One region of the Mesorhizobium sp. A623 genome, then DNA from elsewhere that is predicted to be linked to it. Evidence: riboswitches for the same ligand, from Rfam matches in the RefSeq annotation. Region 1 holds a riboswitch; the other holds the start of a gene.
What was found. Region 1 has a riboswitch for cobalamin ahead of ACX3P1_RS26465 (CbtB domain-containing protein). Riboswitches for the same ligand answer to the same signal wherever they lie in the genome.

Region 1 (7,142 bases):
GTCGGAGAAGGCATTGACGGGCTTCTCGGCGTGCTAGTCCATATGTATGTCGCGCCGGGCACGCCGGTGGTCACCTCGCTTGGCGCCTACCCGACCTTCAATTTCCACGTCGCGGCGGCCGGCGGACGCTTGGTCGAAGTTCCCTATGAAGACGACCGCGAAAGCCTTGACGGGCTGCTTGCGGCGGTGCGGCGGGAAAACGCGCCGCTGGTCTATCTGTCCAATCCCGACAACCCGATGGGAAGTTTTTGGGATGCGGCGGAAATCATGCGCTTTATCGAGGCGCTGCCTGAAACCACGATGCTGATCCTGGACGAGGCCTATGGCGAGTTGGCGCCTGCCTCGGCGCTTCCGGCAATCGATATCGGGCGCACCAATGTCATCCGCATGCGCACCTTTTCAAAGGCTTACGGGCTGGCCGGCATCCGTTGCGGCTACGCCATCGGCGAGCGGCAGGTCATTGCCGACTTCGAGAAAATCCGCAACCACTACGGCGTCGGCCGCATGGCGCAGATTGCCGGCGTCGAGGCACTGGCCGACCAGGACTGGCTGCAAAGCGTCGTGGCGCGGGTCGATGTCGGTCGCCGACGAATTGCGGCAATCGCCGAGGCGAACGGATTGAAGCCGCTGCCTTCGGCCACCAATTTCGTCGCCATCGACTGCGGCCGCGACGGCGATTTCGCGCTCAAGGTGCTGAAAGGATTTTTGGCGCGCGACGTGTTCATTCGCAAGCCCATGGCGCCGGTGCTCAACCGATGCATCCGGGTCAGCGTCGGCCTCGACCATGAGATCGATATTTTCGCCGAGGAACTGTCCGGCGTGCTCGCGGCCGTGCGCGGCTAACGCTTTTTTGCCTTCGCCGGCATGACGCCGCTGGCGCGTAGCGCCCATCTGCGTCCGTCGGTGCGAAATTCAGCGACGCTCAGCGGCTCGCAATCGATGCGCCAGAACGATTCGAGCGGCGCGCCCAGCACATGAAGCACAGCCACGCGGACGACGGCCGGATGCGTCACAGCAATCGTATGGCCGCGCTCGCCGAGCAGCGCGTCCATCAAGGCGGCTATGCGAGCCGACAGTTCGGCGATCGCCTCGCCGCCATGCGGAGCCGCGGCAGGAACGGCCAACCAGGCCGCGATATTTTCTGGCTGCTGCCCGGAAATCGCGGCCAGCGTCTTTCCGCTCCATGAGCCCATATCCTGATCGGCAAGTTCAGGGCGTTCAACCGCTTGCAAGCCAAGGGCTTGCGCCGTTTGCCTGGCGCGCAGCGCCGGCCCTGTCCAGACGCGGTCGGCGCGGCGCAATTGCGGGCCGAGCGTGTTGGCCATCGCCACTGCGCCTGCCTCGAGCGGCTCATCGAGCGGGAACGCGGCGTGGCGCGTGGCGGCGGTTGCGCCGCTGCAGATCATTGTCAGGCGTCCGGTCATCGAGGAATCGCATCGCGTTTCGTTGGCTCAGCATAGCACGACCGTGCCGGCCCGACGGCCCTTCACGCCCAACACCCTCGTTGACAGGGTAACCGGCGCTGACTACTGTCGCCATTGAAGCAATGTGAGTGGAAACCGGTGAAAGCCCGGTACGGTCGCGCCACTGTGATCGGCTAGCGTTTGAAACGCGATGCCGAGAGTCAGGACTTCTTTCGTTGCTTCATGGCTCATCAACGGGACGCTGTATCCCAGGAGGCACATCATGTCCGACGCTACATTCAATCCAGACGTACGCCCGCTTCCGATCCCGCTCGGCGAAATCCTGCCATGGGCGATCTTCGGCGGGCTGCTTTGCCTTCTCGCCGTCTATTTCGTCGGCTCCGAGGAAGGCGCGATGTCGCTTTTCCGTGGCATGTACATCCACGAATTCGTGCATGACGGACGCCACCTGCTCGGCTTTCCCTGCCACTAAGGGGCTTTGACATGGTTGGTCGTCTTCTCCTTCGCGGGATGCTTGTCGGCATTTTCGCGGGTCTCCTGGCGTTCGGCTTTGCCCGGGTTTTCGGTGAACCCCAGATTGACCGCGCCATCGCGTTCGAAGAATTGATGGCGCAGGCATCCGGTGAAGCGCCGGATGAAGAAACCGAACTCGTTTCCCGCGCGACGCAGGCCGGCATCGGCCTGTTGACCGGTACCGTCGTCTATGGCGCGGCCCTTGGCGGGCTGTTCTCGCTGGTCTTTGCCTATGTCTTTGGGCGCATCGGCCGGTTCGGGCCGCGCGGCACCGCCGCTTTGCTCGCGCTGGCGGGGTTCATCGCCATCGTGCTGATACCGCAGATCAAATATCCAGCGACGCCGCCGGCCGTCGGCAACCCCGACACGATCGGGGTGCGAACGGAACTGTTCTTCATCATGATCGTCATTTCGATCGCCACGCTGGTCGCGTCCATCGGCCTGGCAAGGCGCTTGTGGGCGCAAGACGGAGCCTGGAACGCCTCGATCATCGCTGGAGCGGCTTTCCTGGCAGTCACCGTGGTCGCGCAATACGCCCTGCCCACCATCAATGACGTGCCGGAAAACTTTTCCGCCGACCTGCTGTGGCGCTTCCGCACCGCTTCGCTCGGGCTTCATGCCGTGTTGTGGACGGTAATCGGCCTCGTCTTCGGCGCAGTCGTCGAGCGTAATCTTGCCGGACGCTCGAACCATAAAATCACCGCACGCCCAGCCTTGCGCTAGTTAAGTGCGGCCTCAGCGTTCATCGTTCTTCGCGGCGGCGTCCCTTGCGGGTGCCGCCGCTTTGCTTTTTGCGGTTCCAGCAGGCGCTCATGGCGCGCGCTCGGGCGGGCCGATCAGCGGTATCTCGATCCCCGGCCTGTCTCATGGCCAGATGGCCGTCATCGCCGAATATCGCGGCGAAATTCTCGCGCTGGCCAAGCGACAGGCGAAAACCGACCCGACCTTCCGACGGCTGCTGACTTTCGCCGACGTCCAGTACAGCTACTGCCTATGGGGGCTGGTTCCCGGCAGCCTGCGCGACGAGGAAAGCCCCTTCAACGAATGCAGCCACGCCTATCTCTCGGCGGCGCAAGCGCTACTCGTCCATATGCGCGATATCTCCGACGACAAGCAGCCTACGGAAGCGCTGATCTCCCGGATCGACGCCGACATGGTGCGCAACCAGGCCTCGTTCGTGCAATGCCAGTTCAGCGGCGAAGCTTTCAACACCGCCGAGGTGATCTTCCCGATCTGGCGCAACGTTCCATCGCACACGCCAAGCCTCATCGCTTTCTCGACGCTGGCGATGGCGTTTGCGGGCGGCACGATTCTGCTTGCCGGCGGACGGCGGAAAGACGGCGACGATCAGCCGTGCTGAGCTATCGCCGCACGCCGTAGTTTGCCTTGGCGCCGCATGCATTTCGCCCATTCAAGTTTCGGCCGGGGCTAGCGTATCTACAGCCCGACCAGCGGCGTCCCGGCAGCCGGCCTAATCGTCATCGTCTGGCTAATCGTCATCGCCTGGATTATCGACAAGACAGCCCACGCCATTACACCCCTGGTAGTTGCCCTGGGTGTCGAAGTTCGGATTACCGTCTTTATCGTAACTCGGCCTGGTATCGACGTAGCTGTCACGCTTGCGTCGCGCTTCCTTGCGGTCGCGGTCTCGCTGTTCTTGCGCATTCATGCGATCCAATGAGCGCTGCTCGTCATCTGCACGCTGCGAACTTTGTTTCATCATGCAGTCGGCGAAGCCGTCAGTCCCCTGCGCGTAGCCGAAAGAAGCACACTTTTCCTGGTCCATCGAGCGCTGCTCTTCTGTGCTGACGCAGCCGACGACGGCTAACGGCACAAGCGCGAGCAGCACATATCGCATCTTGAAATTCGGCATTTTTTTACTCCCGGTCATTCTGCAGGTACCGGGCAAGCGAGATCGCCTTCCTGGCAGGTGAGATAAGCCTTCAATTGTTTGGTGCGATCCTTGGTAAATTCAGCCTGACATGCAGCGGCAACCATCGGCGCCGCAGACCCGCCGTCATCGCCGCTGGATTGGAAAATGCATTCGGCGTTTCGGAAGGCGATCCACGCCCTCTGCGCCGTGACGAGCCGCATCTTGCCGTCGGCGTCGTCCGCAAGCCGCTTCTGAATTTGCTTGAAGGTCTGGTTCAACGCTTGGTCGACTCTTTTGAGGTCCGAAGCTGGATCGGCCAGGGCCGCGGTGGCAGCAAATGACAGGGTGGCGACGGCAGCAAGAAAAAAGCGCATGGCTGTATCCCCCTCAAAATACCAGTGACCCCAAGCAAGCACACGCAAGGATGGCCAGCAAGCCTTTGGGAAACCATATAGTAAGCAAAAGGTTTCCCTTTCCGGGACGGCGAATGGACGAGGCAAGGCCCGTCGGTGCCGTCAATGTGATCCTACCGCTCCTCGCGGCGGAACGGCTTTAGCAGCGCCGAAGGCGCGACCGCATTGCGCGACATGAACGCCATCGCCACGATGGTCAGCACGAAGGGCAGCATCAGGAACGCCTCATAGGGGATATGGCCAAGGCCGCTCGCCTGCATCCGCAGCTGCAGCGCATCGACGAAGGCGAACAGCAGGGCAGCACCGGCAGAGCGCCACGGGTCCCAGCGGCCGAACACCACCAGCGCGATCGCCACCCAGCCGCGCCCGGAAACCACGCCGAAGGTGAAGGCGTTGAACTGCGCCATCGACAGGAAAGCGCCGGCCAACCCCATCAGCGCGCCGCCTATGATGACGGCCTGCATGCGGGTCGCGATGACGCTGACGCCGGCGGAATCGGCGGCGCGCGGGTTTTCGCCGACCATGCGGACCGACAGGCCCCAGGGTGTGCGGTAGAGGATGAAAGCGGAGATCGGCACGGCGAGGATCGCCATGTAGACCAACGTGAACTGGCTGAACACGGCCGGTCCCAGCACCGGAATATCCGACAGGAACGGGATCGCCACCGGCTTGAAGCCGACGATGTTGGGCGGCGTCGATTGCTGGCCGAAGATCAGGCGGTAGAGGAAATAGGCAAGGCCGGAGCCGAAAAGCGTCACACCGATGCCGCAGACGTGCTGGCTAAGGCCAAGCGCCACGGTGAACAGCCCATGCAGCGCGCCCATCAGCGCACCGGTGGCGACCGCGGCGGCGATGCCGACCCACAGGCTGCCGCTGAGATAGGCGCCGGTGAAACCGGTCATGGCCGACAGAAGCATGATGCCTTCGATGCCGAGGTTGAGCACGCCGGCGCGCTCGGAAAACATTTCGCCCAGCGTAGCGAAAGCCAGCGGCGTGGCGATGCGCAGGATGGCGGCCAGAAAACCGACCTGAAAGATCTGTTCCAGAACGACGCTCATTGTTGCGCCCCCACGCGCCGGACCCGATAGGCGGTGAACAGCAGCGCCACCAGCATGGCCAGAAGTGCGGTTCCCTGAATGACGTCGCTGAGGAAGGCCGGAACGCCCGTGGCACGCGACATGGCTTCAGCACCGGTCATAACGGCGGCGAGAAAGATCGCGGCCGGCACCACGCCCAGCGGATTAAGCCTGGCCAGCATGGCGATGACGATGCCGGAATAGCCATAGCCCGGCGAAATGTCGCTCATCACCTGGAAATGCACGCCGCCCACTTCGCAGACGCCGGCCAGGCCCGCCAGCGCGCCGGACAGCAGCGCCGTCACCACCAGCACGCGCTCGACGCGGATGCCGCCATAGCGCGCGGCTTCCGGGTTTTCGCCCGTCACCTTGATCTTGAAGCCGAGCACGGTGCGCGAAATCACGAACCAGATGATAGGTGCTGCCAAAAACGCCACCAGCACGCCCAGATGCAGGCGCGTGCCTTCAAGCAGCACCGGAAAATTCGCCGAATCCTGGATGGGCGGCGAAATCGGATAGCCGCTGAACGGGTCTTTCCACACCGTCTCGATCAGCGCCATCAGCGCATAGAAGATGATCGAGTTGAGCAGCAAAGAACTGACCACGTCGTCGACCTTGAATTTTACGCGCAGGATCGCCGGAATGAGCGCAACCGCCGCACCGCCAGCGGCACCCGCCAATGCCATTGCCAGCATGGCGAGCGGCCCCGGCATGGGAATGGCCCCGACCACGCAACTGGCGACCGCTCCGGCCAGCAGTTGGCCCTCGGCGCCGATGTTCCAGAATTTCGCGCGGAAGGCGACCGCGACGGCCAGCCCGGTAAAGATCATCGGGGTAGCGCGCACCAGCGTTTCGGTGATGGCGTAGGTGTCGCCCAGCGATGCCGAAAACATCACGCCGTAAGCCTGGAAAACACCGGCCCCGGCCAGCGCGATCAGGCCGCTACACAAGATGAGCGTGGCGACGATTGCCGCCACCGGCAGAGCGAGGTTGAACCAGGCCGGTGTCGCGGTGCGGGCTTCGAGACGAAACATCATGCCGCTTGCTCCGCGCCGGTCATCAACATGCCGAGCTTTGCCACGGTGGCGTCGGCGGCATCCAACGTGCCGACGATGCGGCCTTCATACATGACGGCGATACGATCCGAGAGCGTCAGCAGCTCCTCCAGATCCTCGCCGATGACGATGATGCCACAGCCCCTGCCCCGCAGATCGAGGAATTTTTCGTGGATGAAGTGGGCCGCGCCAATGTCGAGGCCACGCGTCGGCTGGGCGACGATCAGCACCTTCGGGTCGAAGGCGAGTTCGCGCGCCAAAAGCGCCTTTTGCAGATTGCCGCCGGAAAGCGCGCCGGCACGCACCATCGGCCCCGGACAGCGAATGTCATATGCCTTGATCTGCTCTTCGGCAAAGGCGCGGATCGCAGTTGGCTTCAGCAGGCCCTTCTGGCTGAACGATGCCGTGCCGATACGCGGCAGCACCATGGAATCAGCCAGCGGCAGATTGGTGACGAGGCCGGTGGTCATCCGGTCCTCCGGGATGCGGCCAAGCCCGAGCGCCTGCACTTCGCGCGGCGTATAGGCGGTGACCTGTTTGCCGGCGAGGCTCATCGTTCCCGACACCGGCTTGAGCATGCCCGAAATGACATCGGCCAGCGCGCGCTGGCCGTTGCCGGACACGCCCGCGATGCCGAGAATTTCGCCGCTGCGCACGGCAAGCGAGACGTCGCGCAGCGCCATGCCGGCATGGCGCGCAGTGGAGATGCCGGCCAGCGCCAGCACTGTCCCGCCAATTGTCGAAGGGCCTTTTGCCGGCGGCACGATTTCATGGCCGCACATCAGTTC
Region 2 (7,142 bases), on a different contig from region 1:
GAGATGTGCAGCGTAAAGGACGGGTCGAACAATTCGGCAAGTTTTCCCGCGATTTCATCGGCGATTTCGCGCGTGGCGATCAGGCCCGAGGCGCAGGCTGGCGCACCGGGGCATGCCGCGATTTTCGCGCGCGGGTCGGTGGAACTGGTGACGAAGCCGAGTTCGGCGGCGCGCGCTTGCAGCTTTTGGTAGGCATCTTTGGAAAGCTTTGGAAAAAGCAGCGCACGCTGCGGCGCAAGGCGGATTTCCGTTGCGCCGAGGGCGCTGGCCTCGCGGGCAAGCGCGATGATTTTTTTTGCGATCATCGATCCGAAGGGCAGGCCAATGCCGACGGCAAAAGCGTCATCGGCGAGAGGAAAGATGGCGACGGGTGAACGGTTTTCGCGAAGGACCGCTAGAGCGGCGGGCGTGATGTCCAGCAAATCCTTGGCGCGGCCTTCGAGGCCCAATGTGGCAATCGCTTGCAGGATGGAAAGGACGGCGCTCGGCGCTTCGGGGGTGTTCATCGAACGGATCAGCTTGGCAGTCATCGCGCTGCCGGCGATGGCGAGGCGCCACATGACCTCGCCGTCTTGGCGCTGCGCGGTCAGTCGTATATCGGCAAGGATGTCATCCATCGTCAACCGGCCGCCGCCGTCGATCACGACGGAGACTTTCGGCCCTAGACGCGAGGAGAGGCCGGTATCCGCAATCGTTTTGCGGATCGCTTGCGCCAGGGGGCGCGGGTCGGCGATCTCGTCCGGATCAAGCCCGGCCAGCGGGCCGGTTTCCACCGGTACGCCGGTGCGGACCGGGATACCGAGCGCGTCCACTTCCAACTCCAATTGCTGGGCGCTTTCCTCCGTCAGGCCGCGTATCTGAAGGCTGCCGCGCGCGGTGATTTCCATGATGCCGTTGCCGTGGCGCTGTGCCGCTTCACACAGGTCGATCAATTCATTCGGGGCGAGCCCGTCGGTTGCGGGATTGAGGCGAACCAGCAAACCGTCGCCAGTCTTCATTGGTGCGGACAGGGCCGGGCATGCGCCGCGCCGGGTGAAGGCGTTCATTCCACCGCCTCCACTTCGTTGGGCGTTGTCGCTTCGGCAATGAGGGCGGCGAGGTCGTCGTCGATGGAATTGCGCAGCGGGTGCCACAGGCCGCGCCGCCGGGCCGACAGGAAACGCTCGGCAATGAATTTCGCGGTCGCCGGGTTTTCGCGCAGGATGAAGGCCCGCACCTCCCGGTCGCCGACATAGGCGTCATGCAAGGCCTCGATGAGTTCGCCTTGAATGGCGTTCGTCGTCTCGGCAAAGCCGACGAGGCGGTCGACCGTTTCGGCGAATTCGGAAGCGCCGCGCGGACCGTGCCGCATCTGACCGTCGATGAAGCGCTTGTTGACGGCGCGTGCTCGCACGACACGCGAAACGGCTTGAGAAATCGAGCGGGGGCGGGGGCGTTGCGGGTCGGTGGTGTCTAGCACGATGACGTCGGCATTTTTGCCAAGTGCTGCCAGCGCCGCCGAAAAGCCGCCGATGAAGGCGACGTCGGCGGAACCTTCCAGAATGTCGCGGCCGGGGTCGTCGCCGGTGTGGACGAGGAGGTCGGCCTCGGCGATGCGTTCAGCGAACGCGCCCGGCATGGAAATACCTTCGCCGTTTGCGCCGCCATAGGCGTGCGACGCGGCTGCGAGATAGGCCTGGCCGATTTCTTCGCGGGTGCTCCAGTCGCCGCTGGACAGAAGGTCTTCGACGCCCGCGCCATAGGTGCCGGGCGACGAACCGAAAATGCGCGGGCTGATTCTTCCGGCGGCGCGGGTTTCGGCGGCGAGCGGGTTTTCCGAATCGTCCTCGTCGCGGGTGGCGACGGCATTAGCGGCAGCGTCGATCAGCGCGATCTGCATCGGGAACATGTCGCGGAACAGGCCGGAAATTCGCCAGGTAACGTCGATGCGCGGACGTCCAAGCAAAGCGGGCGGCAACACCTCGATGCCGGTGACGCGGCCGGTGGCGGCATCCCATTGCGGGCGGCATCCCATCAGCGCCAGGCCTTGCGCGATTTCCTCGCCGCCGGTGCGCAGCGACGCCGAGCCCCACAGGTCGATGACCAGCGAGCGCGGGTAATCGCCATGCGCCTGCATGTAGCTGAGCACGATTTCGTCGCTCTCCGCCTTGCCGATGTCGAACGCCGTGGGCGTCGGCATGGTGCGCGGGTCGGCGGTGAACAGATTGCGCCCGGTCGGCAGCACGTCGGTACGGCCACGCGCCGGCGCACCCGCCGGGCCGGCGGCGATGTGCTTGCCGTCGAGCGTGGCGATCAGCGCGTCTTTCTCGGAGGCAGTGCTCTGGCGGCGCAAGGGATCGGCCTCGTCTTCGGGCGAGCGGCCGTAAATATGCAACCCGTCTTTGATGGCGAAATCCTTCAGGTCGCACAGCCAGGCATCGATGCGGCGCAGGGCTTCGTCGGGCGCATCGGTTTTCGCGACGCCCGCTTCCTTGGCGAGGTTGGTTTGCGCGGCGGTTTCGACGATCAGCTTGGCCAGCAGGTCGCGGCGGCGGCGGTCGAGGCCGTCGGCTTGCGCATACTCGTCCACCAAGCGCTCGAGCTTCTGCTGGTTTTCGTCCAGTCCGGCTTCCATCAGCGGCGGCGGCAGGTGCCCGAGCGTCACGGCCGAGATGCGGCGCTTGGCCTGTGCTGCCTCGCCCGGATTGGAAACGATGAAGGGATAGACGACGGGGAGCGAGCCGGTGACGATCTCGGGAAAGCAATTTTCGCTCATGGCGACCGTCTTGCCGGGTAGCCATTCCAGCGTGCCATGCGCACCGACATGGACGATGGCATGGACGCCAAGCACCCTTCGCAGCCACAGGCCGAAGGCGAGCAGTTCATGGCGCGGCGGCAGCGTCGGGTCGTGATAGTCGGCGCGGCGGTCGGCGGAGCGTCCACGATCGGGAGCCAGTGTTACGGTGACATTGCCGAAGGTGGCGGCGCGGAAGGGTATTTGGGGGTGGGTCGTGTTCAGTTTTCCCCAAGCTGCCTCGACGGCCTCGCATGCGGCGGCGGGCAGTTCTTCGGACAAGGCAAAATAGTCGGAGGTGCTCAAACCGTGGCTGTCGCGCACCAGCAGTTCCAGCAGCGCGCGAGGCGATTGCGGAATCGCTTCAACGGCATAGCCGTGGTCTTTCATGTCGTGCAGCATGGCTAGAACGCTGGAAGGCACATCGAGGCCGACCGCGTAGCCGGTGCGGCCGGGCGCGCTTGGATAGTCGGGGATGAGGATCGCAAGTTTGCGTTCAACTCGCGGTGTGCGTTGCAGGCGGATGAAGGTTTTTATGCGCTCCGCAACCTGCGTGACGCGATCCGGTTCGGGACGATTGGCGAGCGCGCGCAGCCCGAGCGCCGGATCGGTGTCCATCTCGCCCTTGAACGAGATCGCGCCGGCCAGGATACGGCCGTCAAGTTCGGGCAGGACCACGTGCATGGCGAGATCGGCGGGGGCGAGGCCGCGCTGGTTTTCTTGCCAGATATCGCGGCGCGTCGTTGCCACGATTACCTGGAATACCGGCACGCCGGCGCGGTCGAACAGCGTCTGGCTGCCCGGTTCAGCACCCGAGGCGAAGGCCGTGGCGGCGACGATGGCAGAGGGGTTCAGCGTGGTAAGAGCGGTTTCGACGACGGCAAGCGAGGCCGGGTCCTTCAGGCTGGAGACGAAGATGGGAACAGGCGTCATGCCGCGCTGCCGGAGCGCTTCGGTCAAGGAATCGATGGGGGCGATATCGGCCGCTTGCAGCATGGAGCGATAGAAGAGAATGGGAACGACGGCGGCCGTTTTGTTCTCGATGCAAGGCGCTTCGACGACGCCTCTGCCCGGCTCGTAATAGCCTGCCTTAGGCACGGTGACCGGGTCGGCGGCGGAAATGTCTGTTCCGGCCAGTTGCGCTAGGCGATGCACCAGGGCTGCCATGTTGGCGGAGCCGCCTTCGCGAAAATAGTCGAGCAGCGCGTCGAGCTCGGTGCGGGGCAGGGTGGAGGCCTCGATCAGCCGCAAGTCCTCGTCGCGGCATTCGCCGGGCAGCAGCGCCAGTTTAATGCCGCGAGCGCGCGCGATGGAGGCAAGCTGGTCGCAGCCGTAGCGCCACCAGTCATAGCCGCCAAGAATACGGACAAGGATGACTTTTGCATGCTGCGCAACGCTGTCGATCCACAAATCGACGGACATGGGATGGCGCAAATCGCGCAAGGGCGCGAGCCGCATCGACGGCAAGCGCTGCGCGTCGGCCTGCCATGCAGCCGCCAGACCGGCCAGATCACTATCGGTGAAGGACAGCGCCACCACATCCGCCGGCGTCTGCCGCAGATCGACAGGCTCGGCGAGATCGTCGAGCGAGGCGGAAGTGGTGGTCAGGATGTGCATCGTGAGCCAGTGTTGCGGTCAGCCGATCAATATTTTCTCAATGGCCGGACGATTGAGCCCCTTCAGGCCGATGACTACCAGGCGCGAGCGGCGGTCGTCTTCGGCCGTCCAGGCGCGGTCGTAATAGTGGGTGACGCGGGGGCCGACCGCTTGCAGCAAAAGCCGCATCGGCTTGGCCGACACTTCAACGAAGCCCTTCACACGCAGCACGTTTTCCTGTTCGGCGGTGGCGGCGACGCGCTTGGCGAGGTCGTCGGGGTTCGCGATCGAGGGGATGTCGATGATGATCGAATCGAAATCGTCGTGCTCATGGCCGCCCATGCCGTCGTGATGGCTCCAGCGGTTTTCGATGTCGTCTTCGACGGCGAGGCCGAGGCCGAGCAGCACCGACGGATCGACCTTGCCTTGCGAGACCGGCAGGGTTTTGACGGCGCGGGCACGGCTCTTGGCGATGATGTCGTTGGCGCGCGCCATGGCGGCATCGTCCATGAGATCGCTCTTGGACAGGATGATGAGATCGGCGCAGGCGACCTGATCCTCGAACACTTCCTCGACCGGATCGTCATGGTCGAGCGTCGGGTCGGCGGCGCGCTGGGCGGCCAGCGCATCCATGTCGGAAGCGACCTGACCGGCGGCAAGGGCCGCTCCGTCGACCACGGCGATGACGCCATCGACCGTGACGCGGCTTTTGACCGCCGGCCACTGGAACGCCTGGACCAGCGGTTTGGGCAGGGCAAGGCCGGACGTTTCGATCAGGATGTGATCGACAGGAGGTTGGAGTGACAGGATACGGTCGAGCGCGGGCACGAAGTCGTCGGCGACGGTGCAGCAGATGCAGCCATTCGCGAGTTCGACGATGTTTTCTTCCGGACAGGTGTCGATGCCGCAGCCTTTAAGAATTTCGCCGTCGACGCCGATGTCTCCAAATTCGTTGACGATGAGGGCCAGCCGCTTGCCGCTGGAGTTCTCCAGCAAATGGCGAACCAGCGTGGTTTTTCCCGAACCGAGAAAGCCGGTGATGACGGTGCAGGGAACACGGGATGCGGTCATGGTCAGTCCTTCAGCGTGGCAAGGGGAGGGATGCGCGCGACAAGGCCGCGCTTCAGCGAATCGGGGCGGCCGCGCCAGGGGATGAGACCGTCGCTGGACGTGGCGAAGAGTTTTGCGCCGGCGACGAGATCGGGGCCGCTGGTTACGGTCAGGTCGCCGAAAACATAGCTCCAGCAGCCGTCGCGCAGGATGGCTGCGCTGAGGCGGCGCTTGCAGTTGCCAAGGCATTCGACGGTGCGGATATGGATGTTTTCGTCGATAGCGGCGCGGCGTGTATTTTCCGCCAACGTCTCGCCTGCGCTGGGACGGGCATCCGAGCCGGTTTCGTCGCGGCACGATGAACAGACGATGATCGTCGCCTCGATACCGGATAGAATATCGGCGGACTCAGCCGGAAAATTGCCGTTCTGGTTCAAGACCTGCTCCATGCCCGGAAACCCGCCAGGCTATCGGATTATTTCTCGCAGACGGCAGGTCTCCTGGCTCGCGGGTCATCGCCTTGGCCGCCTTCCCAGGAAAATCCCAGTGGCATTCGGCCTTGGCTCGTCGCTTACAGTTGCGGGGACAGCCGCGGATTTGCGACTTTCGTCGCGCACCGCATTCCCTCTTCGCTCCTCCCTGTGAAAAGAGGAGACCGTCTGGAGCGGATTTAGGCGTTAGTGAGAGGCCGTGTCAACGTGTCGATGCGACAGCGCGATGTCGGCCAGCGCCGGTCCGAGATCGCCGGCCGGCGTGATTTCGATATGTTCAAGGCCGAGCCAGCCCTGCATCTGCTTCAGTTCCTCGAAAAGATGGGCGGCGGCGTCTGTGGGTGCGGTCGCTTCGGCGTAGGCGGCGTGGACGCGCAGCACGCTTGCCGGGCGGTCGGCCTTGAGGTCGACGCGGGCAGCGATTTTATCGCCGAGCAGGAAAGGCAGCACATAGTAGCCATATTGGCGCTTTTCGGCCGGCGTGTAGATTTCGATCCGGTAGCGGAAGTCGAACAGGCTTTCGGCGCGCGAGCGCTCGAACACCAGCGGATCGAAAGGCGCGAGCATGGCGCGCGCCTCGACTCGGCGCGGCATGCGGGCGTCCTTGTGCAGAAAAGCCGGCTTGTTCCAGCCTTCGACGCGGACGGGCAGAATTTCGCCTTCATCGACCAGTTCTTCCAGCCTGCCCTTCATGTCGGCGGGAGAAAGGCGAAAATAATCGCGTAAACAGTTGGCGGTGGCGATGCCGTGCGCGCGGGCCGATATGCGCAGCAGTTCGCGGTGGGCGTCGGCGGGCGAAGGCGTGGGCAGATCCAGAACCGCCTGCGGCAGCACGCGTTCGGGCAGGTCGTAAAATCGCTTGAAGCCGCGCCGATAGGCGGTGGTGATGCGGCCGGCCCAGAACAGCCATTCGAAGGCGTGCTTAGCCTCGCTCCAACCCCACCAGCCGCCGGAACCTTTCTGGCCGTCAAGCTCGGATGCGGCAATCGGCCCGCGCGCCACGATTTCGCGAAAAATGTCTTCTATATAGGCGGCGCGTTCGCGGCCGAATTTGGCGAGGCCGCCATACATGCCGTCGCCGCGCTCCGCCCGCGCCATGCGCCAGCGCATCAATGGCCAGGTTTCGACCGGAAGGTAGGAAGCTTCGTGCGCCCAATACTCGAAGACTGCACGTTTTCGTGAAATGGCAGCATTGTCGAGCAGCGAAAGCGGGTAGGGGCCGAGCCTGGAAT

Region 2: it holds a riboswitch for cobalamin, as region 1 does, so the genes downstream of both, ACX3P1_RS04780 (DUF1636 family protein) here and ACX3P1_RS26465 (CbtB domain-containing protein) in region 1, are expected to answer to the same signal.

The regions. Positions count from the first base shown of each region.
Region 1 covers NZ_JBTMXB010000058.1:8,639-15,780, reverse strand. The annotation lists gene ACX3P1_RS26475 (pyridoxal phosphate-dependent aminotransferase) at 1-843, shown strand, start outside; gene ACX3P1_RS26470 (histidine phosphatase family protein) at 840-1,424, opposite strand; adenosylcobalamin (AdoCbl) riboswitch at 1,528-1,683, shown strand; gene ACX3P1_RS26465 (CbtB domain-containing protein) at 1,687-1,896, shown strand; gene ACX3P1_RS26460 (CbtA family protein) at 1,908-2,660, shown strand; gene ACX3P1_RS26455 (hypothetical protein) at 2,722-3,297, shown strand; gene ACX3P1_RS26450 (hypothetical protein) at 3,427-3,810, opposite strand; gene ACX3P1_RS26445 (lysozyme inhibitor LprI family protein) at 3,825-4,184, opposite strand; gene ACX3P1_RS26440 (ABC transporter permease) at 4,337-5,281, opposite strand; gene ACX3P1_RS26435 (ABC transporter permease) at 5,278-6,333, opposite strand; gene ACX3P1_RS26430 (ABC transporter ATP-binding protein) at 6,333-7,142, opposite strand, start outside.
Region 2 covers NZ_JBTMXB010000003.1:171,436-178,577, reverse strand. The annotation lists gene cobG (precorrin-3B synthase) at 1-1,046, opposite strand, end outside; gene cobN (cobaltochelatase subunit CobN) at 1,043-4,390, opposite strand; gene cobW (cobalamin biosynthesis protein CobW) at 4,409-5,440, opposite strand; gene ACX3P1_RS04780 (DUF1636 family protein) at 5,443-5,868, opposite strand; cobalamin riboswitch at 5,893-6,094, opposite strand; gene ACX3P1_RS04775 (winged helix-turn-helix domain-containing protein) at 6,097-7,142, opposite strand, start outside.